4 regions of the Cupriavidus sp. FW305-26 genome follow, and region 4 is predicted to be linked to each of the others. Evidence: predicted binding sites of a transcription regulator. Region 4 holds the regulator's gene; each other region holds the start of a gene.
What was found. The regulator FNR, encoded in region 4, switches genes on or off when oxygen is low (the NO sensors DNR and NnrR bind a similar motif). The targets are predictions, from matches to a motif close to TTGATNNNNATCAA.

Region 1 (7,850 bases), on a different contig from region 4:
AACCACCTCGGGCACCGCCATCGCGAGCACGCCGACCAGCGCCCCGCCCAGCGTCAGCCGGGCCACCGGGCCGCCAGGCATCGCTGCAAAGCGGCTGCGCGCAAAGCCCGCCGCACGCATGAACAGCGCGCCCGCAATGCCGGCGGCCACGCCCAGCGCGGCCGCGGCCAGCAGGATGTGCGGGCGCAGGTCGGGGGCGATATCCAGGCCCGGGTAGAGCGGCTGCAGGCCGCCGTGCCACTGGCTGACCATGGCACCGGCCACCGAAGCCAGGAAGAGCGGCATCAGGCGCTGCACCGCGAGCGCCCCGAACACCACTTCGGCAACGAAGACGGCAGCGGAGAAGGGGGTGTGATAAACGGTGGCAAGGCCCGCCGCGGCCCCGCAGGCGGTCAGCATGCGGCGCATGTTCGAGCCGCCGCCGCGTTCCAGCCGGGTCGACGGGAACAGCGAGCCGCACAGCGCCGCCAGCTGGATCATCGCGCCTTCCTTGCCGACCGAGCTGCCGCTGACGATCGAGAAAAACGACGAGAGCGCGCGCAGCAAGGTGATCCGCACCGGCAGGCGGCCGCTGCCGTTGGCCACCGCTTCCATGTAGTCGGTGGCGCCGCCGTGGCTGCCGGCCAGGCGATTGGCCAGCACCAGCAGGCTGCCCGCCAGCGCGCCGCCCACGGCCGGCACCACCACACGCCACGCCAGCGCCAGCGTGGCGAATACGGCGACCACGTCGGCATGGCTGGAAAACAGGACCACGCCCGCGCCATCCAGCGCCTCCTTGAACAGCGTGGTGGCAATGGCCGCGACGATCCCGACCGGGATGGCCGCGAACAGGGTGACTTCCTGGTCTTCGAGGAAACGCAAGCGCATGGCGGCTTTCCGGGGCACATGTGGAGCGGGTGCGGAGCCGGAGAGGGGCGGGCAGAGGCTGTCATGATAGCGCAGCGCCACCCGCGCAGACCCGATGTGCGCCGGCGCGCATGCGGGGCCGCGCGCGGTGCAGAACCCGCTGGTCCCGGACTGGTACACTACCGCTCTTTCCTTCGCGGGCGGGCCGGTGCCCTGCCATGCCGGCTTCCCGGCGTTCGCGTTCCGATTCCGATCCGATTACCAGGAGCCATCCGGCGTTTGGCGCACCGCGTGCGCAGCGATGGCCCAAGCAGCAATTCATGTCTTTTTCTGAACTCGGCTTGTCCGACAAGATTGTGCGTGCCGTGGCCGAACAGGGTTACACCACGCCGACTCCCATCCAGGCCCAGGCGATCCCCGCCATCCTCAAGGGCGGCGACCTGCTCGCCGGCGCGCAGACCGGCACCGGCAAGACCGCCGGCTTTACGCTGCCGATGCTGCAGCTGCTGTCCGACTCCGCGGCGCGCGGCGCCAATGGCGCGCAGCGTCCGGCCCGCCTGCCGGTGCGCGCACTGGTGCTGACGCCCACGCGCGAACTGGCCGCCCAGGTCGAGGAGAGCGTGCGCAACTACGGCAAGTACCTGCGCCTGCGCTCGATGGTGATGTTCGGCGGCGTCGGCATCAATCCGCAGATCGAGCAGCTCAAGCGCGGCGTCGAGATCGTCGTGGCCACGCCCGGCCGCCTGCTGGACCACGTGTCCCAGCGCACCATCGACCTGTCGCAGGTGGAACTGCTGGTGCTGGACGAAGCCGACCGCATGCTCGACATGGGCTTCATCCACGATATCCGCAAGATCCTCAACGTGCTGCCGGCCAAGCGCCAGAACCTGCTGTTCTCGGCGACGTTCTCCGACGACATCCGCGCGCTGGCAGACCGCCTGCTGAACAACCCGGCCTCGATCGAGGTGGCGCGGCGCAATACCACGGCCGAGACCGTGGACCAGCGCGTCTACCCGGTGGACCGCGAGCGCAAGCGTGAACTGCTGGCCCACCTGGTGCGTCAGCATGACTGGCACCAGGTGCTGGTGTTCACCCGCACCAAGCACGGCGCCAACCGCCTGGCCGAGCAGCTGACCAAGGACGGCCTGTCGGCACTGGCGATCCATGGCAACAAGAGCCAGTCGGCGCGCACGCGCGCGCTGTCGGAATTCAAGTCCGGCACGCTGCGGCTGCTGGTGGCAACCGATATCGCCGCGCGCGGCATCGATATCGACCAGCTGCCGCACGTGGTCAATTTCGACCTGCCCAACGTGCCCGAGGACTATGTGCACCGCATCGGCCGCACTGGCCGCGCCGGCGCCGAGGGCGAAGCGATCTCGCTGGTCTGCGTGGACGAGATTGCGCTGCTGCGCGATATCGAACGCCTGATCAAGCGCAAGCTCGAGCAGACTGTGCTGCCGGGCTTCGAGGTCGACCCGAGCATCGCACCCGAGCCGATCCAGAAGGGCCGCCAACAGCGTGGCGGTGGTGGCCAGGGGCAAGGACAAGGCCAGGGCCGCGGACGCGCCCAGGCGCGTCCGGCCGGCAACGAAGGTGAGGGCGCCCAGCGCCAGCGCCCGGCGCGCGAAGCGCAGGCTGCGCCGCGGCAAGCCCAGGGCGGCCAGCGCGGCAACGGTGCAGCCAACGGCAACCGTGGCGGCCAGCCCGCCGGCGGCGCGCGCAATCCCGCACCGCGCCGCGACGGCCAGGAGCCGGCGCGCCAGCAACGGGCCGCGGCGCAACCCGCGCGCCAGCCGCACGACGCGGCCCCGGCACCGGCGCGCAATCGCCGTCCGGCGCCGCAGGCCGCGCTGCTCGGCGGCAACCGCAAGCCGGCGCGCTGAGCGGGACAGGCTGACACCATGCACGCGTCCGACACCCCGGCCGACCCCGGCGTTCCCTACGCCGGCCTGACGCCGGAGCTGATGCTGGACGCGCTGGAAGGCGCCGGCCTGCGCCCCGACGGGCGCCTGCTGGCGCTCAACAGCTATGAGAACCGCGTCTGGCAGCTGGGCATCGAAGATGCCGCGCCGGTCATCGCCAAGTTCTACCGTCCGGGCCGCTGGACCGATGCGGCCATCCTGGAAGAACACGCCTTCGTGCAGCAACTGGCCGATGCCGAGATCCCGGCCGTGCCGGCCATGGTGCTGGCACCGGGCGCGGCTGGCACGCTGCTGCATCACGCCGGCTTCCGTTTCGCGGTATTCCCCCGCTGCGGCGGCCGCGAGCCGGCGCTGGACCGTTCCGACACGCTGACCTGGCTCGGCCGCTTCATCGGCCGCATCCACGCGCTGGGGGCGACGCAGCCCTACCAGGCGCGCCCGGCGCTAAATCTTGAAACCTTCGGCGTTGCCCCACGCGACTGGCTGCTCGCCAGCGGCTGCATTCCCGCCGACCTGCTGCCCGCATGGCAATCGGTGGCCGACCTGGCGCTGGACGGCGTGCGCCGCTGCTATGAGCGCGCCGGCGAGGTGCGCCTGCTGCGCACCCACGGCGACTGCCATCGCGGCAATGTGCTGTGGATCGGCGAGGACGACGCGCGCGGCGGCACCCATGGCGCAACGGGCCCGCATTTCGTTGACTTCGATGACAGCCGAATGGCGCCGGCGATCCAGGACATCTGGATGCTGCTCGAGGGCGACCGCGCGGCCATGCAGGACCAGCTGGCCGACATCGTTGCCGGCTATGAGGACTTCGCCGAATTCCAGCCGCGCGAACTGTGGCTGGTGGAAGCGCTGCGCACGCTGCGGCTGCTGCACTACAGCGCCTGGCTCGCCAGCCGCTGGGCCGACCCGGCCTTTCCGGCCGCGTTCCCTTGGTTCGGCACGGCGCGCTACTGGCAGGATCGCATCCTGGAACTGCGCGAACAGGTGGCGCTGATGGACGAAGCGCCCCTGTGGGGCGCCTGAGGTCTACCGGTCGGCGCCGCCAGGGCGCCGGTTTTCCACTACTTTGCTCAACCTTTCTTTTCCGGCGCCTTGACCAGCAGCACCGGGCACTCGGCCTGCGCCAGCACGCGGCCTGCGACTGAACCGATCACCGCATCGAAGAACGAACCGCGGCCATGCGTACCCATCACGATGGCCGCGGCGTCGACCGAGCGCGCACAGGCGACGATGCGCTCCGGCGCGAAGCCGTGCAGCGGGTGCCGCTCGAACGGCACCTTGGCTGCGGACAGGATCTCGCAGACCGTCGCCATGGCCTGCTCGCTGGCCTCCTTGTGCCAGTCATCGATGGTCTCCTTGCTGACAAAGGCGCGCACCTGGCCGCTTACTTCCGGCGCCACATGCACGACATGCACGGTGAAGCCGCTCTGCAGCAGCTTGCCTTCGGCGATAAAACGGGCCGCGGCGTCGCTGAAGGCCGAACCGTCGGTGGCGAGCACGATATTGGTCATGTTGGAAATCTCCTGGATGGGGGCTGTCGGCAGGCGGTGCGCCATGAGGCGGCACCGCCATCTGGAACCATCATGGCACCTAGTGTCCTGCCAGGACCCGATTTAGATCAAGTCGGATCGGATTTATCCGATTTCGCCGTGCGATAGCCGGCCGGCTGACGGATTCCGTCAAGCCGGCTGAAGCATTTGGCCATTGCCCCGTCAACGCCGTGGCGCGTAGCATGCTCCCGAGCCCCGCGGCAGGCATTGGCACGTCCGCGCTGCCGCAGGCACGGCCCATCCCATACCAATTCAATGCAAGCTGTCCCCCGGCCATGGCCCGGGCGGGCGGCGATTCCGGAGACGACGATCATGAGTGAGCGTGGCAACCTGCTGCCCCTGCGCGGTATCAAGGTGGTGGAATTCGAAGGCATCGGCCCCGGCCCGTTGTGCGGTGCGATGCTGGCTGGCCTGGGCGCCGAGGTCACGCTGGTGACCCGGCCGGTCGCGCCGGATGCCCGCCGCATCCTGCGCGGCCAGCCCGTGCCGCCTGAGATGGAGCTGGAGCACGGCAAGCGCGTGGTGCAACTGAACCTGAAGTCTGCGGACGACGTGGCCGCCGCACTGGACCTGGTGGCCGGCGCCGACGCGCTGATCGAAGGGCTGCGCCCGGGCGCGATGGAGCGCCTCGGCCTGGGCCCGAAGGCGTGCCATGCACGCAATCCGCGCCTGGTCTACGGGCGCATGACCGGTTGGGGCCAGACCGGCCCGCTGTCGCAAAGCGCCGGCCACGACCTCAACTACATCGCGCTGACCGGCCTCTTGTCGATGGCTGCGCGCGCAGGCTCACTGCCGATGGTGCCGCCGACCGTGATGGGCGATGCCACCGGCGCGCTTGGCCTGGCATTCGGCATCACCAGCGCCATCCTGAGCGCGCGCGCAAGCGGCGAGGGCTGCGTGGTGGATGCGGCCATCACCGATATCGTCGCCATGCTGGGCTCGCTGGTGCAGGTGTCGCGCGCAGCCGGCACGCTCGGCGGCCCGCAACCGAGCCCCTTCCACGATTCGCCGTTCTATGACGTTTTCCCTTGCGCCGACGGCCGCGCCATCACGCTGGGCGCGCTCGAGCCGCAGTTCTACCGCGAGCTGCTCGAGCGGCTCGAGCTGACCGACATCGACCCCGCCACGCAGTATGACCGTGCCCAGTGGCCCGCGGTGAAGGCCCGCATTGCCGCTTGCATCGCAGGCAAGTCAAGCACTCAGTGGGAGGCGTTGCTGGGCGGCACCGACGTGTGCTTTGCGCGCGTGCTGACCCTGGACGAGGCCGCGCGCCATCCGCACAACCAGGCACGCGGCACGTATCGGCTGTACCGGCAGGGCGAGCGCGAGGTGCCGCGTTCGGCGCCGGCGCCGCGCTTCCTGCCCGCGGGCACGGAATGACCTGGGGCCGCGGCACCGATGCCGCGGCCTCTCGAATCGGCTTGATCGGTTCGGCTACCATGCGGCATCCACCCAGACCGGAGACCCATGCCATGGCCGAACCCAGCCTGCAGCAACTGGTGACGGAGTTCGCCTGGGGCACGGTCTGGACTCGCGACGGCCTGGACCGCAAGCAGCGCAGCCTGGTGTCGATGCTGATTGCGCTGAACCGGCCGCAGGAGCTGGCCGGGCATCTGCGCGGCGCGCTCGCCAATGGCGTTACGCCGCAGGAACTGCGCGAACTGATGGTGCACAGCGCGATCTACTGCGGATTCCCCGCGGCGCTGGATGCCAGCCGCAAGCTGACTGAAGTCCTCGACGCTGCCAACGGGTAACGCCGACCGCGGCATCGATACGAAAACAGCGATGCAGAAGAGTCTGACTCTGATGCAGATTTTGCCGCATCTGCGCGGCGAGGATTCGGCGCATCAGGATCTCTCCGGCCCCTTAACCTTGGCACCAGGCCAAGCCATGCAAGTCGTTAAGGAGCCTCAAATTGCATCTCGCGCTGATCGTCGACGAACCCTCCCGGTTCCGCACCACGCTGTCCGCTGAAATCCGCGCTGAGTTGGGCGCCGGTGAAGTACTGGAAATGGACGGCATGCAGGAAGCATTCCGGCTGGTCCGCGAGCAACGGCCGGGGCTGGTGCTGGTCGATATCGAGTGCTTCGGCAATCCCGGCATCGACTTTGTCCGGTGCGTCTCGGCGACGCAGCCCACCGTGCCCTTGCTGGTACTGTCCGATAGCGACGCCACCCTGGCCTCGGTGCGGGCGCTGCGCGCCGGCGCCCATGGCTTCGTGGTCAAGCAGCGTGGGCTGGCCGAGGTGATGCAGGCCGTACGCGGTGTGCTGAGCGGCTACCTGGTCTTTCCCATGCATACGCTGGAAACCGTGCGCCAGATCGGCGAGCAGCGGGAATCCGGCTTTGCGCGGCTGAGCAACCGCGAGATCACCATCCTGCAATACCTGGCGCGCGGCCATTCCAACAAGTCGATCGCGGCGCAACTGCTGATCAGCAGCAAGACGGTCAGCACGCACAAGGCCAACATCATGGCCAAGCTCAATGTCGGCTCCCTGGTCGAAATGGTGGACTACGCGCGCCGGCATCAGCTGGTGTGGTAACGCGCACCCCGGGCGGCTTGCGGCACCATGCCGCCATCGCGGGTAGACTGTTGGCGTGTGTGACGAATCCGAACTTTTCGCCCGATGCCACCGACCCTGAATGCCGCCGCACGCCGCCTGGGCGCTGTCGTGCTTGCCTGTGCCGCCGCATGCCAGGCCACGCCTGCCTTCGCCAACGAACCGATGTGGTTTGCGCAGGGCCGACCGGTGCCGGCGGCCCGCCAAGCCGTCGATGCGCTGGCCGCGGCCGCGGCCGACGGCCTCGACCCGCGCGACTACGATGCCGACGCCTTGCGCCAGGCCGTGGCCCAGGCCGCCAGCGGGCCAGCATTGCCGCCGGACGCTGCCGCACGCGTGGATGCGGCGCTGAGCGCCGCGATGGAGCGGATGCTGGCAGACCTGCACGGCGGGCGCGTCAACCCGCGCGCGGTCCATGCCAACTTTGCCCCCCAGGCGGAACGGCCCTTCGATGCCGCCATCTGGCTGCGCGATGCCGTCAGGCAGCAACGGCTGCCCGATGCCATCCGCCAGGCAGCGCCCACCTTCCCGCTCTATGGCACGCTGCGGGAGGCCCTGGCGCGGTACCGCGAGATCGCGAAGCAGCCGGCCTGGGGGCAGCCGCTGCCACCCTTGCCGGCGAGCAAGCTGACGCCGGGCCAGCCCTGGGCCGGTGCCGCGGCGCTGGCTGCACGCCTGGTTGCGCTGGGCGACCTGCCCGCCGGCACCCAGGTGCCGGCCCGCTACGAAGGGACCCTGGTCGACGGCGTCAAGGCGTTCCAGTCGCGCCACGGCCTGGAGGCCGACGGCGTGATCGGCGCGGCCACGCTGGCACAACTCAACCTGCCCATCGCCAGCCGTGTGCGGCAAATCGAACTGACCATGGAGCGGCTGCGCTGGACGCCGCTGGACGGTCCGCGCATGATCGTGGTCAATGTGCCGGAATTCATGCTGCGCGCCTATGAGATCCGCGACGGCAAGCTCGACATC
Region 2 (7,850 bases), on a different contig from region 4:
TCGTGCCGTCCTGGATCATGCGGTACTACATCCTCGACCTGAAGCCCGAGGATTCGCTGGTGCGCTACCTGGTCGAGAGCGGCCATACCGTGTTCATGATTTCATGGAAGAACCCGGACGCCTCGGCCCGCGACTTCGGGCTTGACACCTATCTGGAGGCCGGGCTTCTGACCGCGCTCAACACCGTGCACGCGCGCTGCGACGGCGCGCACGTCCACGCCGCCGGGTATTGCCTGGGCGGCACCCTGCTTGCCACGGGTGCCGCCATGCTCGCCCGCGACGCCGCCGGCGGGCCACTGGCCAGCATGACGCTCTTTGCGGCAGAGACCGATTTCCATGATCCGGGCGAACTGGGCCTGTTCATCGACAAGAGCTCGCTCGCCACGCTCGACGCCCTCATGTGGAGTCAGGGATATCTGGACGGGCCTCAGATGAAGTCTGCCTTTCAGATGCTGAACGCCCAGGACCTGATCTGGTCGCGCGTAATGAGCGAGTATTTGCTCGGCCAACGTTTGCGCGCCAACGATCTGGTCTCCTGGAACCGCGACACCACCCGCTTGCCTTACCGCCTGCATTCGGAATGCCTGCACAAGCTGTTCCTGGGCAATGAGCTGGCCACCGGCAAGCTGTGCGTGGGCGGACAGCCCGTCGCCCTGTCGGACCTCGACCTCCCGCTTTTCGTGGTTGGCACCGAACACGACCACGTCTCGCCCTGGCGCTCCGTGTACAAGCTGCACTTACTGACCAAGGCTGAACTGACCTTCTTGCTGACCTCGGGCGGCCACAACGCAGGCATCGTGTCCGAGCCGGGCCACCCGGGCCGGCGCTACCATGTGCATACGCGATTGCCCGCCGCGCCCTACCTGAGCCCGGAGCAATTCCTCAACGTAGCTGTGTACCGCGACGGTTCCTGGTGGCCGGCGTGGCATGACTGGCTAGTGGCCCACTCGACAGCGCGCTGCACGCGACAGGCGCCGGGCCAGGGGCTCGCGGACGCTCCTGGTACCTACGTGCTGGAACCCTAGCCTCTTGTTCACTGTGCTGCGCCTGGCAACCTTGCGAGCGGGCAAACTTTCGGGTAGCCGGATCGAATGGAAACATGCCGTCGGACACGGGAAATACCGGCCGACGCCTAAGGAACTCATTCCAGAAACCCCGCGCAAGCTGGTGGAGTGTTCGGTTGTGTCCCACATCCCGCTCCCTGGCAGCAGCCGAACCGCACCGCACCTCACTTCATCGCATCGCCGAGGCGTTGCGGCAATATCAGTGCGACATCAGGACCGGCACTGTCATCGACTCAAGCAACGTGCGGGTGACACCGCCAAGGACCAGCTCGTGCACCCGGCTGTGCCCGTAGGCCCCCATGACGATCAGGTCAGCATTTCGGTCCGCGGCGTGTGAGAGTAACATCTGGCCGACGTCTTCGCCGTCTTCCGCTCCAAACGTGCAAAGCTGCACCGCCACGCCATGCCGACCCAGCCAGTCCACGGCATGCTGAGGCGGCGAAACCCATGTCCCCTTCAGAAGCCCAGACGGTGTCCACGAGACCACCTCCACAGTGCCCGCGCGCTGCAGGAGCGGGAGCGCATCGCGGATGGCCCGCGCCGACTCGCGGCTGCCGTTCCACGCCACCATGATGTTCTTGCCAACGCTCGGGAACCGGCCCGCATACGGAACCACCAGCACCGGCCGCCCGCATCCCAGCACAATGGATTCAACAAAGCCGGGCTCGGCGTAGGCGGCTTCATCAGTGGGATCGTGCTGTCCGAGGATGACAAGATCCGCCCGATGCGCCTCTGCCTGGACCGTTGCCGCCGTGGCCCAGTCCGGCGCCCGCCATTCCGTAATGACGGTTACCTCGTCCGTTGCGCCCATCAGGGCGTGACGGGCCCGCTCGCCGACCTGATGCCGCCATTCGGTGTAAGAGGCAAGATTGCGGTCACCGTCCACCAGGTAGCGCACGGCAGTGGGATCCGGCTTGCCGACGGCTAGCAGGCCAACCAGCGTGGAATGAAACTCCAGCGCCAGCCGGGTGGCGAGGTGCAGCCGGTCGTACACGCGGCGGCCGGCATCGAGATGAACCAGGATCGTTGCGTAGTCCATGGATTGACTCCATCAGGCAGCCCCGGACGGAGCTTTTCTTGAATCTATATCGCCACCCCGCCCCGGATTTGTCGTGCATCAAGCCGTCTTCGTGTCCGCGCTACAGGCAATACCGCTGGCACCAGGTACGAGTTGGCCCAGGCTGCCTGCCGCCAGCGCGGCGGTGCGTGGCTTCGGCGGCCGCAGCAGGTCCGGTACGGCGGTACACGCTGTGCATAGCGGCACCAACGCGCAGGCGGCAAGCCTGCGCCATCCTGGCCGTTTCTCCGGCGTGCATGACTGCAAGCGATTCTTCATGGGTAGCTCCTTGTAAGGACGCGCACCGCCCGGTGGCGGCTGCCGCCGGCCAGGACGTGCGCCTCACACCGCGAAGCGAAAATGGCCGCTGTGCAGCACGATGTGCCGCGCACCTGTCATCTCGAACAGCGCTCCCGCGACGCGTTCAATGTCCTGGCGGTTGCTCATGAATGCCGGCAGCAAATCTTCACTGCGGTACGAGCGTGCGCCGAAATGATCCTCAAGCGCCTCGGCAGTGATCTCATAGGTCGCCGGTGTGCCATCCACCTTCACGGCACACCGCAGGCTTGGCCCGGTCGGGCAGTAATCCGGCGTCTCGCCGGAAAAGTCGATCGTATGCATAGCTCTCTGGCGTAATGCCCTCCAAAATCTGTTCGCCTGCTTACGCTTCCTCGGCGCGGAGAAGCAGGACGGGCGCGACGGCCAGGTTGATCACGCTTCGCGCGACGCTGCCCATGACGAGTCGCCGCACTCCCCGGCGGCCGTGCGTACCCATCACAACCAGATCAGCGCCCCAGCCATTGGCTTCGGCAGCGATCGTGGCAGCAACGTCGCCCTCGACCATAGGCTTACCGAGCAGCCGCGTTACGTGGCGAATACCCGCTGCGGCAAGCCGGCCGGCGGCGGCAGCGAGAACGCTTTGCCCCGCCGTCGTGAGGTCCTCTATCAATCTCACCGGATCCAGATTGCTGGCATCCAGAAACGGGCTGCGGTCATCGACCACATGGACCACCTCCACTTCGGCGTTGGCGGCGCGCGCGATGATCATGGCCTGTTCCAGGGCAAGTTCCGATGCGGCGCCGCCGTCCATGGCGACAAGGATGCGCTGGTACATAGCGGTTTCTCCGGCGATGGGAGCCTGTGGCGACTCGGGTCTGGACTGGTTAAATGCAGCGTAGGGCAACCGGCGCAACTGCTGTTGATACGTGTCAAAGCCGCGGTACCGCGCTCCAACCGCCGCTGGTCGCGCGCGCATCGGCAGTCTTCGCGCAGGGGTTGCGGCTCGCGGATTCAGGCCTGCCCACGCCGAGCGGCTCGCGTGCTTGTCCCCGAACGAAGCCTGAGCGCTTCTTCTTCCCCTTCCAGTTCCGTCGCTTCTCTTTCGCGGGATCGTCCCTGAACCGCCGCGAACTTGCTTGCGCGGTGTCGTGCCCGCGGCGACACGTCCGAGCGGCAGGCTCAGCGACGCGGACAGGGTGTCGTGGCGCAGAGCAGCCAGTCGTCCTCGAGCGTATTGACCGGCAGCCGGAACGTCACCTCGAGCGGCTCGCCAGCGACGACGATGTCGCGCATCTGGTCCCGCCCCTGGTAGCCGACCGCGAGCCGATAGGCACCCGGCCTGAGTCGCATATAGAACAGCGGCCCGCTAGCCGTAGTGTGCAGCACGGGGCGGCCCTCCTGGCTGGCCACGACCACCGTGGCACCGCCCAGCGGCTTCCCGCGCCCGGCATCCACCATCGTCAGCCGTACATTGAAACGCGCGGCGATGGCCAGCATGCTTTGCATGCCCGCCTCATCGTCTCCACCCGATACGTAGGAAACGCCGTGCTGCTCCATGATCTGCACGCCAGCGGGCGCGGCGCGAGTGGCGCAACCCGCCGCCGCAACGGCAATCGCCAGCGACGACAGGCCGAGGCCAAGGCTTCTTGAAACCTGCATTTGCGTCACTCCGCAAGAATTATTGGGGTTTTCGCAGGCCGGAACCGAACGGTCAGGGCGTATCGCCGCGCGACTGCTGCCGAACGAGCAGCACGGGGCGAACCGTCTTGCTGACCACGTGCTCCGAGACCGAGCCCAGCACCATGCGCCGCACGCCGCGATGGCCGTGTGTGCCCATGACGATCAGGTCCGCGCTCCAGTGGTCCGCTTCCGCGATGATCGCCTCGGCAATCTTCGCAGGGGTGCCGGGCGTCTCGGCCAACCTGCTGCTCCAGCGCACGCCGGCGGCACTGAAGCGCTCGCCGGCACGAGCCAGCACCTGCTTGCCATAGGCAATGATGTCGGCCATCAGCCAGTGCCGGTCACCCGGGCTGACCTCGAAGAACAGGTCGCTGTCGTCGACGACGAACATGGCGCTGACCTCGGCGTCGGTGGTCAGCGCCATCGACACGGCCTGCTCCAGGGCATTCAAGGATGAACGGCTGCCATCGAGGGCTAGGAGAATGCGGCGGTACATGGCGACCTCGGCTTCGGCTGTGGTTCATCCCAAATTAGCGGTCGCAAGGACATGCGGGTTGATGCCAGTCAACCAAGCCAGCCACACCGCTGTGATTCGGCTCATGGCAGTGCTGCTGCACCAGGGGTGGCCGACAGCAACGTGTCGGCCGATACTGGCGGCCGCGCTCAGGTCAGCACCTGCTCGGCGGGTACATGGGCGTAGCCATGGGCGCTTGCGACGGCCGCATAAGTCACACTCCCGCGACAGATATTCAGCCCGGCCCGCAGGTAGGGGTCGTCTGAGAGCGCGCGGGACCATCCCTTGTCGGCAAGGGCCATCGCATGACCGATCGTGGCGTTGTTCAGGGCAAAGGTGGAGGTCCTCGCCACCGCTGCCGGCATGTTGGTCACGCAGTAGTGCAGCACGCCGTCCACCACATAGGTCGGATCCGTATGGCTGGTCGGGCGCGATGTCTCGGCGCAGCCTCCCTGGTCTATCGCCACATCCACCAGCACCGAACCCGCTTTCATGCGCGCGACCATCGCACGCGTGACCAGCCTGGGCGCCTCGGCGCCAGGCACCAGCACCGCGCCGATGACCGCATCGGCCGAGAGCAACGCGCGCTCGATACTGTCAGCGCTGGAGTAGACCGTCACGACTCGATTGCCGTACACGGAGCCCAGATGCCGCAGTCGTTCGATATTCTTGTCCAATACCGTCACGCGCGCCCCCATGCCAACCGCGATCTGGACAGCATTGGCGCCCACCACGCCGGCGCCGATCACCACGACATGTGCCGGCGCGACGCCCGGGACGCCGCCGAGCAGCAGTCCCATGCCGCCGTTCGGCTTCTCGAGGTAGGCTGCCGCCACCTGGACTGACATGCGGCCGGCGACCTCGCTCATGGGGGCCAGCAGCGGCAGACCACCGTCAGGCCCCGTAACCGTCTCATAGGCGATGCAGACCGCGCCGGATTGCAGCAGCGCGGCAGTCAGCTCACGGTCCGCGGCCAGGTGCAGGTATGCATAGAGGATCTGCCCGGGCCTGAGCAGCGCCAGTTCGCGTGGTTGTGGCTCCTTGACCTTGACAATCATCTGGGCCCGGTCGTACACGGCCTTCGCATCGGCAGCCAGCTTCGCGCCAGCCGCTTCGTATTGCGCGTCGGAAAGGCCAAGCGCGGCCCCGGCCCCGGCCTGGACCATGACCTGGTGACCGCGGCTGACAAGTTCGCGCACGCAGGCAGGCGCCAGGCCAACCCGGTACTCGTTGTCCTTGACTTCTTTAGGCACGCCGATCCACATGGCCTTTGCTCACGCGCGTGGTAATTCCGGCAGATTCCGCACCAGGTGCTTGAATCCTCAGTCCACGGCCGGATGCACCGAGGCCTGTCCGTGGCCACACGTACGGCGACACCTGCATGGCAGCCTCGATGTCGGCAGATATCGAAATAATTATAGGGCCCAAGGGTTACATAGCTGCCCAGCCATTTCACATCCAAATATCGCCATTTTCGCCCCCTCGGCGGACGCCGCAAGATGTGATTGATGTTTGCCATCACCACTTGCCGGAAGCACCACCACCGCCAAAGCCGCCGCCACCGCCGCCGAATCCCCCGGGGCCCGACCGGCCGCCATATCTTCCCGAGCGGCCGCCGATAGCCAGCAAGCCCATGTGCGGGCCACCCATCAGCGTGAACAAGAGCGCGATTGCCCCTGCAACGATGCCGGCAAAGATGGCGCCAGAAAGCATCCACGCGACCACTCCAACGGCCCCACCCGTCGCGACTGCACCCGGGAAGCGCCCCAGCATGGAACGCAGTAACCCACCCAGAACCAGAGTGAGCACAAGCAGGATTGGCATCAGTTGCCGGACGGGGTCACCCGTATCCCCTGCTCTTTCCTCCGGAGGTGGCAGTGGCTCCCCTTCGATGACCCCAAGCATGCGGTCGATGCCCGCAGACACACCGCCATAGAAGTCGCCCCGCTTGAATCGGGGCACGATATCATCACTGATGATGCGCTTGCTCGCGGCGTCAGTCAGGACGCCTTCGAGCCCGTAACCCACCTCAATACGAAGCGTGCGGTCGTCCTTGGCGATGATGAGCAGCGCGCCGTCATCAACGCGGTTACGTCCCAGCTTCCATTGCTCGACCACGCGAAGCGAATACTGTTCGATGGTTTCCGGTCGGGTAGTGGGAACCATGAGAACTGCAACCTGAGCTCCCTTCCTGGCTTCGAAGGCCTGCAGCGTCTGGTCCAGGGACGCCTGCTGTGCGCGCGTTAGCGTACCAGTCAGGTCAGTCACTCGCGCCGTCAATGACGGAACGGCAACCTCGGCGATGGCTCCGGGAAACACGAAGGCAGTCAGCACCAGAAGCAGGCCTCGCGCGGCCGTGCGCAGGTTCAACTGGCACCACCGAGGGCGCTGGCCGCAGCGGCACAGACTAATGGCTGGCATGACGAGCACCGCCCACATCTTGCGCACGGCACACCTCCGCAACGAAAGGTCTCTTGACTTCCCTCAGCGGACCCAGGTGTCAGCAGCTGACAAGATCCGTATGTCCGAAGCCCTTGGAATAGTCGAGCACGGAAATGACTGTCGGGGTCACCCTGAATATTCGGACGTCCTCCGCGGTTGGCATCGGCACTGGCAAGGCAATCTGCTCCGGATACTTCAATGGGAACATCCGGAGGATTCTCTCCGCTACGGCCACATCGACCACCGGTTGCGCGTGCGCCGCCATGGACAGGCCGGTAATCGCCATGAGATCTGGCGTGTCGTGATCAATTGTCAGCGAGACACGGTCATCCAATGCCAGATTGGCCGCCTTTTGGCTGCCCGGACCACAGAGGAAGTAGAGCGTGAGACCCTCATTCACATAACCCACAGTGGTAGCCTGAGGCCAGCCATCCGGCCTCAAGGTGGCAAGCGTCATGATCCTGTGTTGGTTCAACAAGGTCAGGATCTTCTGTCTGGTCTCTTCGTCCATATTTGGTCACCTGTTACGCCAGTACAAACAACACCAACGGGGCCGGCACGGCCGGGGGAGCGATCTCCAGCCGGCACGTTCCTGGACAAATGCCCCGCATCTTCTTCATTCCACGACAGCAATGGCTGGTTCAGGCCCATGTCTTGCCTCTCCCCCCAGCTACCTCGGCTTCGGCTATGGGCTATTTCCAAAGTAGCGGTCGCAAGCGCATGCGTGTTGATGGCTGTCAACGAAGCCCAGAGTCCCCTTGGCCGGCCGACCGCCCGCCCGCTGACCCGCATCAACCGGCCTACCCCCCGCCTA
Region 3 (7,850 bases), on a different contig from region 4:
GCGATCGGGCGCGGAGCGCTTCCTGAGCAGCACGCAACTGCTGCTGGAGATGCTCGATGCGGCGCAGGCAGGCAACCGTCAGCAGGCCGTGGCCATCGGCAAGGTGATCGCGCGCTATGCCACCTTGCGCCAGATGTCGCAGGGCATCGCACTGATGATGGCCGAGGGGCAGGACCCGTCGCTGGCCGCCTCCATCGTCAAGGACCAGGGGGCGCTGCTGGAGCAGTCGCTGCCCGACATTGCCTACGAGGTATTCCCCGACAGACTGGGGGATGGAAGCGAGTTCGACCAGGTGCTGAACCTGGTGACGCTGGCGGCGCCATCGTTCTCACTGCGAGGGGGCACGAGAGAGATTTTGCGCGGAATTATTGCGAAAGGACTGGGGCTGCGATGAGCGACAACATGATTGAAGAAACCGTCAAGCGACTGCTGGCCAACGAGGTGAGCCGCGAGCTGCTGACCGCTGTCGAGACCGGTGAATTTGCCGGCGCACTGTGGCAAGCCATCGCCGACGCCGGCATGACCAAGATTCTCTGCCGCGAGGCGCATGGCGGCATCGAGGCCTCGTGGCCGGAAGCGTTGTCCCTGTTCTACCAGGTCGGCTATACCCAGGCGCCGGTGCCGCTGTCGCAGGCGGTGGTGGGGCAGTACCTGGCATCGCGCAGCGGGCTGGACCTGGCGGCCGGCAGCGTGATTGCGCTGGCCGCCGGCGCGCAGACGCGGGCACTGGCACTGACCGGCAATGAGGCGGGGACGCCCGCCACCCTCACCGGCACGATGACAGCGGTGAAGTGGGCGCGCCATGCCCATTGGCTGGTGGTGGAGGCGGCAGGCCATGTCTGCCTGGTGGATGCCAAGGGGACTGGCGTGCGGGTGGAGCCAAAGGCCGATGCCGCATCGCTGCCGGCCGACACGGTGGTGCTTGACCATGCCCCCGTGGCGCATGTGCTGCCTGCTGGCATTTCCGGGCTGAGCCGGCCGCTGGAAGTGTTCTACGCCGCCACCACCGCCGCGCAGCTGACCGGCGCGCTGGATTACGCGCTGGACCTGGCGGTGCAGTATGTGAAGGACCGCGTGCAGTTTGGCAAGCCCATCGGCAAGAACCAGGCTATCCAGCAGCAGATCGCCGTGCTGGCCGGCGAAGTGGCCTGCAGCTACGCGGCTGCGGCCACCGCACTGCGCGATCTGCCCGCCATGCAGGAGGACAGCGCGCCCCAGGCTGAATTCAGCGCCGCGGTCGCCAAGGTGACGGCCAGCGACGCGGTGCGCACGGGTGCCTCGATTGCGCACCAGGTGCATGGCGCCATTGGCTTTACCTACGAATACCCGCTGAACTTTGCCACGCGGCGCCTGTGGGCCTGGCGTGCCGAGGCCGGCAGCAGCACCGAATGGGCAGAGCGCCTCGGCCAGGCGTTCATCCAGGCAGGCTCGGACCAGTTCTGGCCGCACCTGACCGCGCGCACCCTGCCGTCGGCGGATGCCCCGGCAACGCCGGCTGACCACCAAGCCCAACCCACGCATGCAGAAAGGACCGCCACCCATGTCTGAGACGCCGAACCAGGCCATCCTGACCAGCCGCGACGGCCATGTTGCCATCATCGAGCTGAACCGCCCGCCGCACAATTTCTTTGATGTGGAGATGATTGCCCGGATTGCCGACGAGCTGGACCGGCTGCAGGCCGACAAGACCTGCCGTGCGGTGCTGCTGCAGGCGGGCGGCAGCGCGTTCTGCGCGGGGGCGGATTTTTCGCGGCGCAATGGCGCGGAGGGGCGCAGCGCCTCGCGCATTAATCCCATCTATCTGGAGGCACTGCGCATCTTCAGTTTCAGCAAGCCGATTGTGGCCGCCATCGAGGGCGCGGCCGTGGGTGGCGGCCTTGGCCTGGCGCTCGCGGCGGACTTCCGGGTGTCATGCGCAGAGGCCCGGTTTTCGGCCAACTTCAACCGGCTCGGGATTCACCCTGGCTTCGCGCTCTCTTACACCCTGCCGGCGCTGATCGGCAAGCAGATGGCGGCGTGGTTGCTGTACACCGGCGCCCGCGTAGATGGCGCCCGCGCCAGTGAGCTGGGGCTGGTGGACTTCATCGTCCCCGAGGCGGAGGTGCGCACCGCCGCGATGGCACTGGCCCGGGAAATGGCCACTTCATCGCCGCGTGCGTTGCAGTCCACCCGCCAAACCTTGAAGGCGGACTCGCTCAGCCACATCCGCAACGCCATCTCGCGCGAGAGCGCGGAGCAGGCTACCCAGTTTGCGGGGCCGGACATGGCCGAGGGCGTGAAGGCCATGGCCGAAAGGCGGCTGCCGGTCTTTGAAGACTGAATCCGGCCAAGGCCAAACCATTTCGATATACAGGAGACAAGCACCATGCAACGGAGACAATTTGGCGCCACGCTGCTGGCGGGCGCGGCAGCGTTGGGTTTCCCCTACATCGCCCGGGCGCAGGGCAAGGCGATTCGCGTCATCGTGCCCTTCACGGCGGGCAGCGGCTCGGACGAGGGCGCGCGCTTTTACGCGGAGCTGATCGGCAAGGCGCTGGGACGCTCCATCGTGGTCGAGAACAAGCCGGGGGCCAGCGGCCTCATCGCCGTGCGCACTGTGCTGGCGGAGCCGGCGGACGGCAACACCATCCTGCTGGGCAGTAACTCGCTGATCGCGGTGAACCCGGTGATGGTGAAGGACCTGGGCTACGACCCGTTCAAGGACCTGTTGCCGCTGCACGGCCTGGCGATCTCCGCCGCCGCTTTTGTGGCCGGCAACGATTCACCCTACAACAGCATTGCGGATGTGGTGGCCCGCTACAAGGCCACGGGCAACCCGATCTCGATCGGCAATTATTCCGAAGGCTATCGCCTGGTAGGCGAGTGGCTGGCGCAGGTAACGGGTATCAAGACCACGCCCGTGCCGTACAAGGGCGGAGCGCCCATGGTGACGGACCTGATCGGCAACCGGCTGGACATCGCCCTCAACGACATCACCGGCATCGCCCCCATGGAAAAGGCCAAGAAGCTCCGCGTGCTCGCGATTACCGGCGGGGCGCGCGACAAGCTGTTGCCGAATGTCCCGACGATGAAGGAACTGGGCTATGCGGACTTTGAATCCTACGTGTGGTCGTCCTTCTCGATGAAGGCCGGCACCCCGCAGGACAAGCTCAAGGAGCTTGCCGCAGCGATTTCCGCCGCGCAAGGGACCGAGGCGGCAAAGGCATACCAGTCCAAGCGCGCGGGTACCTTTTTGAAGAAGGCGCTCGGCGAATTGGGGGAATTCCAGCGTGCGGAATACCTGCGCTTCAAGGGTGTGGCGGAAAAAGCCAATATCCGGCCGAGTTGAGCGCCTGGCCTTACTGCTGCGCCGGAAACTGCGCACGCAGGGCCTTGTGTCGACGCAGTTCTGAAAAGTGGCCCGTTCGCTTCGGTACAATTTGGGCGCCGTGCAGCTCCGCGTGAACAGACCCATATCCTGTTCAACGCAGCCACAACGGCGCCATGGACCATTACCACTGCTTCGAGACATAGCCGGCCGATCCATGCATCGGTCGGCGCGCCGCAGGCGACATATCGCTCACTACCTATGAAACAGCAAACCAGTCGCACCCAGGAGCAACGGCGTGAGGAGTCTGTCAGCCGTATGGTGCAGGCCGCAATCGAGCTGATTTCTGAAAAAGGCCTCGCCGGGCTGACGATGAATGAAGTCGGCACCAAGGCGGGCTATAGCCGCGGCCTGGCGCACAATCACTTCGGCTCCAAGGAAAAGCTGCTGGAGGAATGTCTGGAACAGCTCTCGCGTGAATTCAATGCCCAGCGCAAGAAGGACGGCAGCGATACCCGCGGCATTCACGGCATCTATTCGCTGGTGGACGCCTACACCCAGCGGCCGGAAAAAGCGGTCAACAGTATCCGCGCGATGTTTTTCATCGTGCTTGACTCGTCCGTTGCCGACTCGCCGCTGCATGGCTTTGTCCACGACTACAACGAAAAGAACATGGCCTACGTCGAGTACAAGCTCAACGAGGCGAAGACCCTTGGGCAGATCCGGGCGGACGTGGACACAAAATCCGCGGCCTTCATCCTGATGAGCCTGCTGCGCGGTATCTCCGTGCACCGCCTGAACCGGGCTTCCATGGACCCTGCAGCCGTGAAGGCGGAAATCCTGCGGATGATCGGGGAGTGGTTGCTATAGAAGAACCATCGTCATGGCGATGCTGAGGGTGGGCTGAGGGCACCGGCGCCTCGGTCCACGACGCCCTGCGCCGGCACTCGAGCGAGACCGGCGAGACGGTGCTGCTGGGCCGCCAGAGCGGCAAATAGGCTGCAATACCTGTCCGTCATTGCTGTTGCCGGATGCCGTTAAAAAGCCCGGGACGGTTTCTGCCAGGGCCAAGACACTCGCCGCAGGCATAAGTTCTGAGCCGAGGCCCGGCAGTGCCGCGAAGCGACCGACGTTCAGTGCATGGACGCGTTCGCTTCACTGTCGATCTGCTTGCGCAAAGTCGCGAAGCGCCTCTCCACATTGGCGCCGAATAGCGGATCGGCACTGGCCGGATCGATGGCGGCGACCTCCGCCCAGTCCGCTTCGGTCAGGAACCGGGCGGCGCGCGGCATGACCTGTTTCTCCTCGGTGGACAGATGGTTGCGGTAGTACACCAGGTACATGGCGGCGGCCGCTTCCAGTGCCGCTCGCGAGGTGACCACCTCGCTCTGGGCTTCACGCAGGCGGTCGAGCAATTCCGCGCCGACTGTGGCGATCACGCGATGTTCCTGCAGTAACCGGCTGATGATGATCCGCGTGCCGGGATCCCGGTCCACGAGCAGCGCGTAGGCAACATCCTCACGGGGGTGGTGCACGCAATCGCCATAGTTGCGCAGGTATTGGATGATCGTGGCCATCAGGCCGTAGTCGGGCTGCTCGCCCTGATGGAAGGTGCTGACCTGCTTTTCCAGCAGGTCGAGCATTGAGGCGAAATGGATATGGTCGGTATGCCAGGCGGCAAGCGGTGTCGGGCCCGGGGTGGAAAGCGCGGCGGAAGGTGAAGTTGGAAGCGAGGTGGCTAGTGGGGTGGCCATGGCGCCCTCCTGGGAAACTGGGCAAGCAGACCGTTGAGTCCGATGCGATATCGGGACTCGCGGGGCCCTATTGACACAATAGCTTCCCTGCATGATCTGAGTCTGACGCAGATCAATGCGGCGCTAAGCGCTCGGATCTCGCAAGGGGCGGAAGCCTTATACGCCGCACGTTCAACCTGCGCCGCCCTCTAACTCGCCTCGACGCGAGAGGGTCACCACGGTTAGTCCGGTGCCAGAATCGACTACCGCGCAGGCAGGCTAGCCGCGTGCGGCCGCCCGCCACGCCCCGGGCGGCTGCCCGAAGCGCCGCGTGAAGCTGCGCGTGAAGGTGGTCTGGTCCGGGTAGCCTGACGCCAGCGCGATCTCGGCCAGCGGCAGCGTGGATTGCGTCAGCAGCTGCAGCGCGCGGTCCAGCCGCAGCCGGGTCTGGTAGCGGTGCGGGGTATCGCCGAAGGCCTCGGCAAACAGGGTCTGGAAGCGCCGCACGCTCCAGCCGAAATGCCCGGCGACTTCCGCCACGCGCAGTGGCGCGGCCAGGTTGGCGCGCAGGTAGGCATCAACGGCCATCAGCGGGAATACCTGCTCGTCGCCGGGCATGCCGAGGCAGTCCGCCAGCGCCGCGGCCAGCGTTGCCGCCAGGTGCCAGTCGGTCTGCGGCCCGCGTGCTGCTGCGGCGGCGCGCCATGCCGCCAGCGCGCGCACGCGGCTGCCGAAGGCGCCGTCCAGCGGGAACGCGCGCGGGCGCGTCATCAGCCGCGCGGGCAGTGCCACCGAGCGCGCCGGGAAGTCCGCCACCAGCTGCAGGTTGCCGTCCAAGCCCAGGAATTCATGATGGCTGCCGGCCGGCACGATCAGGCCGGTGCGGTCGTCCACGCGATAGACGTGGCCGTCGATCTCCAGCTCGGTGGCGCCGGCCAGACCGAACAGCAACTGGTGGTAGCCGTGCTGGTGGCCGTCAGGCTGCGGGCGGTAGCGCCGATGCTCGACCAGCGGCGAGGCTTGGGGTTCAGCGGGCTTCGGCATGCCGCAACCTGCCAGGGGTCTGGCACAGCCAGACGCCCGCGCCGGCCACCGCCATGCCCAGCGCCTGCACCGCATCCAGCCGTTCGCCGAACAGCAGCCAGGCCTGCAGCGCGGCCAGCGGCGGCGCCAGGAACATCAGCGCCGCGGCATTGGCGGCCTGGCCACGCCGCACCAGGCTGACCAGCAGCCAGGTGCCGGCGCCCGACAGGCCGATCGCCGCCCATGCCAGTCCGGCCCACAGCGCCACGCCACCATGCCAGTGCAGCGGCGCGTCGGCGGCCTGGATCGCCACCATCGCGGCGGCTACCAGCATGGCGCCCAGGTTTTGCCAGGCGGAACTGGCGCGCAAGTCACAGGCGGCGATGGCGGGCTTCTGCAAGAGGGTTCCCATGGTGATGGAGACAATGGCCAGCACGCCCAGCAGCACGATCCAGGGCGACAGGGCCGACGCGGCCGGGTGAATGCCGGCCTGCATCGCCGGGGCGACCACCAGCGCGACGCCGAGCGCACCCAGCGCCAGGCCCTGCCACGTCCGCCTGGAAGGTAGCTCCTTCAGTAGGGGGATGGCAAGCAGCGCGGTCAGCAGCGGCTGCAGCGCGCCTAGCAGGGCCATGATCGTCGGCGGCAGGCCCCTGGCCACGGCGCCGTAGCCGGCGCACAGGTAGATGCCCTGCATCAGCGCGCCTGCCAGCAGGTGGCGCGGCGCCTCGCGCAGCGGCGGCCAGGCCGCGCGCGCCGCCAGCGACCAGGCCACGAACATTAGCGCCGCCACGGCAAAGCGGCCCAGCAGGAACAGGCTGGTATCGGCCAGCGGCACGATGGCCTTGCCGACGATAAAGCCGGTGGACCAGATCAGGACAAAGCCAACGGTGGGCAGCCAGGCGGCAGCGGACAGGGGGCGCGACATGCAAGCAGGCGTTTCCGCCGGGGGCGGGATCGGAGGGACAGAGCGCAAGGCTAGCCAGGCAGCGCGCCGCTGTCTTGGCAAATCCGGCAATCGGCGTGCTGAAAGCACTGGTAACACTCCGGCGGCGCCTCCGGGTCAACCAATGTGCGCTTGCCACGTAACATAGTGATGTTGATCGAACAGGGCGAGGAGCAAGGCATGAATCCGGCGCAGCATTCGAGACAATCCGGCCGGGGCGCGCTCGCCGCCTGGCGGGCCGCCGCGGCACTGGCACTGGCAGCGTGCCTGGCCGCCTGCGCCCAGGTGCCGGCCGAGGCTGGCGGCAGCACCGCCGCCACCGACCTGCGCTGGCTCAACACTGTCACCTACGGCGCTGACCAGACCACCCTTGGCGACCTGCGCCGGCTGGGCCGCAAGGGCTTCCTCGACCAGCAACTGACGCTGCCGCTGGCCGATCCGCCCGAACTGGCGGCCGTCATCGCAGCCTTGCCCAACCTGCAGGCCGATGCCGCCGCGCAGATCCAGTCCGCACGCGACGCCCGCCAGCGCATCGACGCGCTGCCCGACGACGACAGCAAGCAGCAGGCCCGCCAGGCGCTGAACGCGCAGGGCCGCGAGATCGTGGCCGATGCCGCGCGGCGCCACCTGCTGCGCGCGCTGTATTCTCCGGCGCAGCTGCGCGAGCAAATGACGTGGTTCTGGATGAACCATTTCAACGTCTACTCGGGCAAGGGCCAGGTCCGGCTGCTGCTGGCCGACTACGAAGAGCGCGCCATCCGCCCGCACGCGCTGGGCCGCTTCCGCGACCTGCTGATGGCCAGCGTGACCGCGCCGGCCATGCTGGTCTACCTCGACAACG
Region 4 (7,850 bases):
CGAGATCGCCACCGCACTGGCGGTGTCGCGCCGCACGCGCCGGGTGGTGCGCCAGAACCTGGGCTGGGCCTTCTTCTACAACGTCGTGGCCATCCCGCTCGCAGCGACGGGGCTGGTCACGGCCTGGATGGCCGGCATCGGCATGTCGCTGTCGTCGTTGCTGGTAGTGGCCAATGCCTGGCGCCTGCTGCGCGCCGGCAAGCCGCGCCACAAGGGAGTCTGACAGATGGAAACGCTTTACCTGCTGGTGCCGATGAGCCTGGTGCTTGTCGTGGTCATCGCGGGCGCGCTGTGGTGGGCCCTCCATGCCGGGCAGTACGACGACCTGGACCGGCCCGCCGAATCGATCCTGCTGGACAACGACAAGCCATGAACCCGCCGCGCGGCGCGCCCTCCGACCGGGGCCCAGCACGCAGGTTCCATGCATGCCCTGAGCGACTTGATAAAGATCAACGCACACGCAGCATGGTTTTTCTAAAGTCACACTGTCAGTAGGTTTTTTCTTTTCTCTAAGCTTTGGGGGTCTGAATGGATGTCACTGCCGCGTCTTCACGCGTCGACACCTTCAATTACGGCGTCGTAAGACAGTTCGCTGTCATGACGGTAGTCTGGGGGATCGTCGGCATGGCCGTCGGCGTGCTGCTGGCAGCACAGCTGATCTGGCCCGAACTCAACTTCAACACACCCTGGCTGTCGTTTGGCCGGCTGCGGCCGTTGCATACCAATGCGGTGATCTTCGCCTTCGGCGGCAGCGCGCTGTTCGCGACCTCGTACTACGTGGTCCAGCGCACCTGCCAGGCCCGCCTGTTCTGCGGCCCGCTGGCCGCGTTCACGTTCTGGGGCTGGCAACTGGTCATCGTCGCCGCCGCCATCACGCTGCCGCTGGGGATCACCAGCTCCAAGGAATACGCGGAACTGGAATGGCCGATCGACCTGCTGATCACCGCGGTCTGGGTGGCCTACGCGATCGTGTTCTTCGGCACCATCGTCAAGCGCAAGACCCGGCATATCTACGTCGCCAACTGGTTCTTCGGCGCCTACATCCTGACCATCGCGCTGCTGCACATCGTCAACAACATCGAGATGCCGGTGTCGCTGTGGAAGTCCTACTCGGCCTATGCCGGCGTGCAGGACGCGATGATCCAGTGGTGGTACGGCCATAACGCCGTGGGCTTCTTCCTGACCACCAGCTTCCTGGGGATGATGTACTACTTCATTCCCAAGCAGGCCGAGCGCCCGATCTACTCCTACCGCCTGTCCATCGTCCACTTCTGGGCGCTGAACTTCACCTACATGTGGGCCGGCCCGCACCACTTGCAGTACACCGCGCTGCCGGACTGGGCACAGTCGCTGGGCATGGTGTTCTCGCTGATCCTGCTGGCGCCGTCGTGGGGCGGCATGATCAACGGCATCATGACCCTGTCGGGGGCCTGGCACAAGCTGCGCACCGACCCCATCCTGAAGTTCCTGGTGGTGGCGCTGTCGTTCTACGGCATGGCCACGTTCGAAGGCTCGATGATGTCGATCAAGACCGTCAACGCGCTCTCGCACTACACGGACTGGACCATCGGTCACGTGCACTCGGGCGCGCTGGGCTGGGTTGCGATGATCTCGATCGGCTCGCTCTACTACCTGATTCCGCGTCTGTTCGGCGAGAAGCAGATGTACAGCGTCCGGCTGATCGAGTGGCACTTCTGGATCGCGACCATTGGCGTGGTGCTGTATATCGCCTCGATGTGGATCGCCGGGGTGATGGAAGGCCTGATGTGGCGCGCCACGCAGCCTGACGGCACGCTGACCTATGCCTTCGTCGAAGCGGTCAAGGCCAAGTACCCGTTCTACCTGATTCGCTTGCTGGGTGGCCTGTGCTTCCTGTCCGGCATGCTGCTGATGGCCTACAACGTGCTCAAGACCATCGTCGGCAAGCCCGCCGTGGATGCGCCGATTCCGGCCAGCATCACTGCCTCTGCCCACTGATCAATCCAGGATAGAAAGATGTCCGACAAACAACGCTTCTTTTCCCACGAAACGCTGGAGAAGAACATCGGCTGGCTGATCATCTGCACGATCCTCGTGGTCAGCATTGCGGGTCTGGTCCAGATCGTGCCGCTGTTCTTCCAGCACTCCACCACCGAGCCGGATCCGGGCATCACCCCGTATTCGCCGCTGCGGCTGATGGGCCGCGATATCTATATCCGTGAAGGCTGCGTCGGCTGCCACTCGCAGCAGGTCCGCACGCTGCAGGCCGAGACCGAGCGCTACGGCCACTTCTCCACGGCGGGCGAGTCGGTCTACGACCACCCGTTCCTGTGGGGCTCCAAGCGCACCGGTCCCGACCTGGCGCGCGTGGGCGGTCGCTACTCGGATGACTGGCAGCGCATCCACCTGCGCAATCCGCGCGACGTGGTGCCGGAATCCGTGATGCCATCGTACCCGTGGCTGGAAAAGGCCGAGCTGCCCACCAACGACATCCAGGCCCGCATGCGCGCGCTGGTGCGCCTGGGCGTGCCGTACACGGATGCCGAGATCGCCAAGGCGCCGGACGAGCTCAAGGGCAAGACCGAAGAAGATGCGCTGGTTGCCTACCTGCAAGGCCTGGGCACCAACCGCCGCAACGTCCGCGTGGATTCCGCCGCGGCTGCGGCACCCAAGGAGTAAGCCATGGCCATGATCACTGCCATTGCGACCGTCGTGTCGATGGTCGTCTTCCTGGGGATCTGCTGGTGGGCCTGGTCCGCCGGCCGGCAGGCCGCTAACCGGGAATCCGCCATGCTGCCGTTCGCGCTGCCTGACGAAACCACGACAACATCGAGCCGGAACACCTAGCCATGAGCGATTTCATTTCCGAATTCTGGAGTTATTACATTGCCGCTATCGCGCTCATCGGCATCGTCTGGTGCGTGTGGCTGCTGTTCTCGCAACGCAAGGTCGCCAAGACCGCCGGCGGCACTGAAGACACCGGCCATGTCTGGGACGGTGACCTGCGCGAGCTGAACAACCCGTTGCCGCGCTGGTGGATGTGGATGTTCCTGCTGGCCTGCATCTTCAGCCTGGCCTACCTGGTGCTGTATCCGGGACTGGGTTCGTATGCCGGCGTGCTGAAGTTCTCCACGCAGGGCGAACTTGCCGCGCACCGCGCGGCGCAGGAGAAAATGCAGAACGAGATCTACTCCAAGTACCTGAAGATGGACGTCAAGCAGGTGGCGGCGGATCCGCAGGCGCGCGAGATCGGCCAGCGCCTGTTCCTGAACTACTGCGCACAATGCCACGGCTCGGACGCGCGCGGTAGCCGCGGCTTTCCGAACCTGACAGACAGCGACTGGCTCTATGGTGGCGAACCCGACATCATCCAGCAGACCATCACCAAGGGCCGCAATGGCGTGATGCCGCCGTTTGCCGCGGCCATCGACGCCAAGCAGGCGGGCGACGTGGCGCAATACGTGCGCTCGCTGTCGGGCCTGTCGTCGGACCCGATCCGTGCGTCGCGTGGCGAGGGCGCCTTCAAGACGACCTGCGTGGCATGCCACGGCGCCGGCGGCAAGGGCAACCAGGCGCTCGGCGCGCCCAACCTGGCGGACAACGTCTGGCTGTATGGCAGCTCGGAAGGCAGTATCGTCGACGCAATCCTGAAGGGCCATAACAACCACATGCCTGCGCATGAGGAGATCCTGACGCCTGAACGCATCCGGATGCTGACGGCCTATGTCTGGGGTCTGTCCAATACTGGGGGCGGAGCCGGGCAATGACCGACGACTCATGTGAGCGGGCGCTGGCAGCTCGCGGGAGAGCATGCCCATGAACGCACCCGGGACCGAAGAAATGGCCCGGGCGGCCGACCTGCAACGGTCGGCCGCTGCGCCGGGCGAGACCTCTGACGAAACGCTCTACGAGGTCCGCCGCAAGATCTACCCGCGCTCGGTGACGGGCGCATTCTCCAGCTGGCGGGTCTGGCTGGTGATCCTGACCCAGCTGATCTACTACGGCACGCCCTGGCTCCAATGGAATGGCCGCCAGGCCGTGCTGTTTGACCTTGGCGAGCGCAAGTTCTACATCTTCGGGCTGGTGCTGTGGCCGCAGGACGTCATCTACCTGGCGGTGCTGCTGGTCATCTCGGCGCTGGCGCTGTTCCTGTTCACGGCGATCGCGGGGCGGCTGTTCTGCGGCTATGCCTGTCCGCAGACGGTCTACACCGAGATCTTCATGTGGATCGAGCGGCGGGTCGAAGGCGACCGCATCGCCCGCATCCGGCTCGATGGCGATCCGTGGAGCCTGCGCAAGTTCCGTCTCAAGGCGACCAAGCACTTCCTGTGGGTGCTGATTGCGCTCTGGACCGGCTTTACCTTCATCGGCTATTTCGCACCGATCCGCGAACTGGGCGGCGAGGTGCTCAGCCTGTCGCTGGGGCCGTGGCAGTCGTTCTGGATGCTGTTCTACGCGTTCGCCACCTGGGGCAATGCGGGCTTCATGCGCGAGCAGGTGTGCAAGTACATGTGCCCGTATGCGCGTTTCCAGAGCGTGATGGTGGATCGCGATACCTATGTCGTGACCTACGACGTCGGCCGCGGCGAGCCGCGCGGAAGTCGGTCGCGCAAGACCGACCACCACAAGGCGGGGCTTGGCGACTGCGTCAACTGCAGCATCTGCGTGCAGGTGTGCCCGACGGGCATCGATATCCGCGACGGCCTGCAGTACGAGTGCATCGGCTGCGGCGCCTGCATCGACGCCTGCGACCAGGTCATGGACAAGATGGAATATCCGCGCGGCCTGATCCGGTACACCTCGGAAAACGCGATGCGCAAGGGCTTGTCCGCGGCGGCATCACGCAAGCGCCTGCTGCGCCCGCGCGTGGTCATTTATTCCGTGATCTGGGTGGCGTTGCTGGCCGGGTTCATGGCTTCGATCGCGCTGCGCACGCCGCTGAAGGTCGACATCATCCGCGACCGTGGTGCGCTCGGCCGTGAAGTGGAAGGCCGCTGGATCGAGAATGTCTATCGCCTGCAGCTGATCAACACCACCGAAGCGCCGATGCAGATCAGCGTGCGCGCCGACAGCGACGAACTGAAGAACCTGACCGTGGAATACGACAAGCAGGCCGAATCGCTGGCGCCGACGTCCAACCGGTTGCTGCCGATCCGGATCCGCGTGCCGATCGAGGCCGCGGCGCAGGGCACGCACAAGATCAACGTGACGGTGACGAGCGAAGGCACGGAGCGGGGGCATGCCGAAATCCGGCAATCCACCAGTTTCATCGTGCCGCGCGATTTGTGAAGCTAGGTCGTCAAGATGAAGGGGGCAAGATGAGTCAGCAAGGCAATCCGTGGTGGAAGGAGCCGTGGCCGTGGCTGTTGATGAGCGGCCCGCTGGTGGCGATGGTGGCGTGTGGCGTGACGATCTGGCTGGCATCCACGCATCCGGACATGCCGGTGCAGGGTGCAACGCGCCATGGCCTGGTGGTCGAGAAGGCCGACGCCGCGCCGCCCAAGGCTGCCGCTGTGAGGCAGCCATGAGGTTGCGCTGGCTGATGTGGGTACTCTGGCCGGCGTTCCTGATGGCCGGGTTCGCGACCGCGACGGTGTTTTCGGTGGTGGATCCCGGTGACCTGAACTTCTTCGGCCAGCCGATCGAAGCGTCCCGCGAATCGGTCTACACCGTTGGCTTCCTGATGGCCTGGGTGTTCTGCGCGTTGTCCAGCGGACTGACGCTCTACACCATGCCGACGCGGCTCAGCGATACCGACGAACTGGAATAAGCGGATCGGTGTGAGGTCTGCGCTGCCATGTCCGCATGCGGTGCCTGGCAGCGCCTTGGCCGCTTAGCAGGAGCGGCTGTAGAGCTGCTTGATGCCGTCGATGTCCACGAGCTTGACGTGGCGCTGGCGAATCTGGATCAGGCCGGCTTCGGCAAAGCGGGAGAACAGGCGGCTGACGGTTTCGAGCTTCAGGCCCAGGTAGCTGCCGATCTCTTCGCGGCTCATGCGCATCACGAACTCGGACGCCGAATAGCCGCGTGCCGACAGGCGCTCAGAGAGGTTGATCAGGAAGGCGGCAAGCCGTTCCTCGGCGCGCATCGAGCCCAGCGTGACCAGCATCAGTTGGTCATGCGTGATTTCCTTGCCCATCAGGCGCAGGAACTGCTGCTGCAGCGACGGCAGGTCTGCCGACAGGGACTGCAACTCGCTCATGCGGACCACGCAGACTTCCGTGTCCTCCAGCGCGGCGGCATCGGAGGCATGCTGCATCTCGCCCAGCCCGTCGAGACCGACAATTTCGCCGGGCAGGTGGAAGCCGGTAATCTGCGAGCGGCCGTCTTCAGTGGTGACGTGGGTCTTGAGCGTGCCAAAGCGCACGGCATAGACCGCGGTGAGTGGATCGCCCATGCGATACAGGGTTTCACCCTTGTGCACACGGATGCGTTCCTGAACCAGCGTGTCCATCTTGGCGAGGTCTTGCTGCGACATGCCGACCGGAAGGCACAGCTGCCCCATCGCACAGGTGGAGCAGCGTGGTGACATCTCGGTAATGGGAATGGAGGTGAGCAATTGGAACCTGCTAGAAATGGCAGCGAGGGCGCGATAACGGCATTTTACCGTGCGATGTGATGTGGTAGGGAGTGAGAATTGACACTTGGCGTACTGATCAGCGTTTTTCTGCTGGCTTTGCTGGGCGGGGTCCACTGCGCCGCCATGTGCGGCGGCGTGGCGCTGGCCGTGGAGCAGCGTCACGGCGCGGCGGCGACGATCAGTCTGGTGCCCAGCCGTGCCGCCTGGCTCGGCGAGTTGCTGATAATGCACCTAGGCCGGATCTCGACCTATATGCTGCTTGGGGCCGCGCTAGGCGCGGTCGGTGCTTCGGCGTGGAAACAGGACTATCTGCCGGTGCAGCGCTGGCTGTTCGGCGCGGGCAGCGTCATGCTGCTGTGGTCGGGCTGGCGGTTGCTGCGCGGCAACACGTTTACCGTCGACTGGCTGGAGCGGCTGGCGTCGCGTGCCAGCGCAGCGGTGGCGCGCCGGCTGGGTGGCGTGGCACGCGGCATGCCGTCCTTTGTGCGCGCACGCGGCGGCCTGACGCGGCGATACGGCGTGGGCCTGGCGTGGGGGCTGGTGCCGTGCGGCATGGTCTATGGGGCGCTCACGCTCGCGCTGCTGGCGGGCAATGCGGCGTCCGGCGCACTCGTGATGGGCGTGTTCGGGCTCGGCACACTGCCTAACCTGCTGGTGCTCTCCGGCCTGTCAGGCTATTTGCGTACGCTGTCGCGACGTCCCGGCGTGCGCCTGGGGGCCGGCCTGGCGGTAATGGCGTTCGGCGGCCTTGGCATTGCGCGAGCGGTGCTGTTGCCACATTCGCTGGCCGAGCATGGATTCTGCCTGGTGTTCTGAGGCGCCGGCGCTGCGCCGGCAACGGATGATGGTTGCAGGCGGGGGCGGGAATGCCATACAATCGCCAACATTGCGGTATCGCGCGGTGTCTTGTGAGCCGCGGTAAGCAGCGGGCGAGCAGCGCCAGGCGGCCTTCATACCAGAAGGTGAGTTCAGGGCAGGGGAAGCGGAAGGTTTTCGATGCCCGTCCCGTCCCCACAGTCCATCCGGTTCAAAAGATCTGGTTCAAAAGTCCGGCTGGCACTGCGGTGTTGGCGATGCCGGCCTTGCTCCCGATACCCGTTTTTCTTGCGTCCGAGGCCTTCAGTTCGCTGACAGCGACGTCCGGTATGTGCGGACGCGCTACGCAAGAGGTTCGCTGGCTGGCCCATAACGGCATGCGAACGATCTCCTGCCGGAACGCCCGGCAACTCGATGCAAAGATAGGGAAGTGCACGGCTTGGATGCAGCAGGTATCCGGCTAGCTGCGCAATGA

Region 1: AC3WQZ_RS31465 (universal stress protein) is a predicted target of FNR. The motif match lies at 4,380-4,393, and genes of this name have one in related genera.
Region 2: AC3WQZ_RS12270 (universal stress protein) is a predicted target of FNR. The motif match lies at 4,635-4,648, and genes of this name have one in related genera.
Region 3: AC3WQZ_RS30780 (hemerythrin domain-containing protein) is a predicted target of FNR. The motif match lies at 5,164-5,177, and genes of this name have one in related genera.

The regions. Positions count from the first base shown of each region.
Region 1 covers NZ_JBYTAH010000088.1:5,410-13,259, reverse strand. The annotation lists gene AC3WQZ_RS31480 (ClcB-like voltage-gated chloride channel protein) at 1-867, opposite strand, end outside; gene AC3WQZ_RS31475 (DEAD/DEAH box helicase) at 1,167-2,729, shown strand; gene AC3WQZ_RS31470 (serine/threonine protein kinase) at 2,748-3,794, shown strand; gene AC3WQZ_RS31465 (universal stress protein) at 3,842-4,282, opposite strand; gene AC3WQZ_RS31460 (CaiB/BaiF CoA transferase family protein) at 4,634-5,701, shown strand; gene AC3WQZ_RS31455 (carboxymuconolactone decarboxylase family protein) at 5,698-6,075, shown strand; gene AC3WQZ_RS31450 (LuxR C-terminal-related transcriptional regulator) at 6,237-6,863, shown strand; gene AC3WQZ_RS31445 (L,D-transpeptidase family protein) at 6,948-7,850, shown strand, end outside.
Region 2 covers NZ_JBYTAH010000017.1:17,031-24,880, forward strand. The annotation lists gene AC3WQZ_RS12245 (PHA/PHB synthase family protein) at 1-1,025, shown strand, start outside; gene AC3WQZ_RS12250 (universal stress protein) at 1,264-2,103, opposite strand; gene AC3WQZ_RS12255 (DUF1488 family protein) at 2,464-2,742, opposite strand; gene AC3WQZ_RS12260 (universal stress protein) at 2,783-3,235, opposite strand; gene AC3WQZ_RS12265 (carboxypeptidase-like regulatory domain-containing protein) at 3,580-4,059, opposite strand; gene AC3WQZ_RS12270 (universal stress protein) at 4,112-4,576, opposite strand; gene ald (alanine dehydrogenase) at 4,744-5,859, opposite strand; gene AC3WQZ_RS12280 (TPM domain-containing protein) at 6,113-6,964, opposite strand; gene AC3WQZ_RS12285 (pyridoxamine 5'-phosphate oxidase family protein) at 7,095-7,547, opposite strand.
Region 3 covers NZ_JBYTAH010000082.1:18,419-26,268, forward strand. The annotation lists gene AC3WQZ_RS30755 (acyl-CoA dehydrogenase family protein) at 1-394, shown strand, start outside; gene AC3WQZ_RS30760 (acyl-CoA dehydrogenase family protein) at 403-1,548, shown strand; gene AC3WQZ_RS30765 (enoyl-CoA hydratase/isomerase family protein) at 1,520-2,320, shown strand; gene AC3WQZ_RS30770 (tripartite tricarboxylate transporter substrate binding protein) at 2,366-3,328, shown strand; gene AC3WQZ_RS30775 (TetR/AcrR family transcriptional regulator) at 3,569-4,177, shown strand; gene AC3WQZ_RS30780 (hemerythrin domain-containing protein) at 4,441-5,061, opposite strand; gene AC3WQZ_RS30785 (helix-turn-helix domain-containing protein) at 5,320-6,084, opposite strand; gene AC3WQZ_RS30790 (DMT family transporter) at 6,068-6,991, opposite strand; gene AC3WQZ_RS30795 (DUF1800 domain-containing protein) at 7,190-7,850, shown strand, end outside.
Region 4 covers NZ_JBYTAH010000025.1:30,614-38,463, forward strand. The annotation lists gene AC3WQZ_RS15650 (heavy metal translocating P-type ATPase) at 1-223, shown strand, start outside; gene ccoS (cbb3-type cytochrome oxidase assembly protein CcoS) at 227-373, shown strand; gene ccoN (cytochrome-c oxidase, cbb3-type subunit I) at 529-1,977, shown strand; gene ccoO (cytochrome-c oxidase, cbb3-type subunit II) at 1,996-2,658, shown strand; gene AC3WQZ_RS15670 (cbb3-type cytochrome oxidase subunit 3) at 2,662-2,826, shown strand; gene ccoP (cytochrome-c oxidase, cbb3-type subunit III) at 2,829-3,746, shown strand; gene ccoG (cytochrome c oxidase accessory protein CcoG) at 3,796-5,268, shown strand; gene AC3WQZ_RS15685 (membrane protein) at 5,298-5,507, shown strand; gene AC3WQZ_RS15690 (hypothetical protein) at 5,504-5,749, shown strand; gene fnr (fumarate/nitrate reduction transcriptional regulator Fnr) at 5,813-6,538, opposite strand; gene AC3WQZ_RS15700 (sulfite exporter TauE/SafE family protein) at 6,617-7,375, shown strand.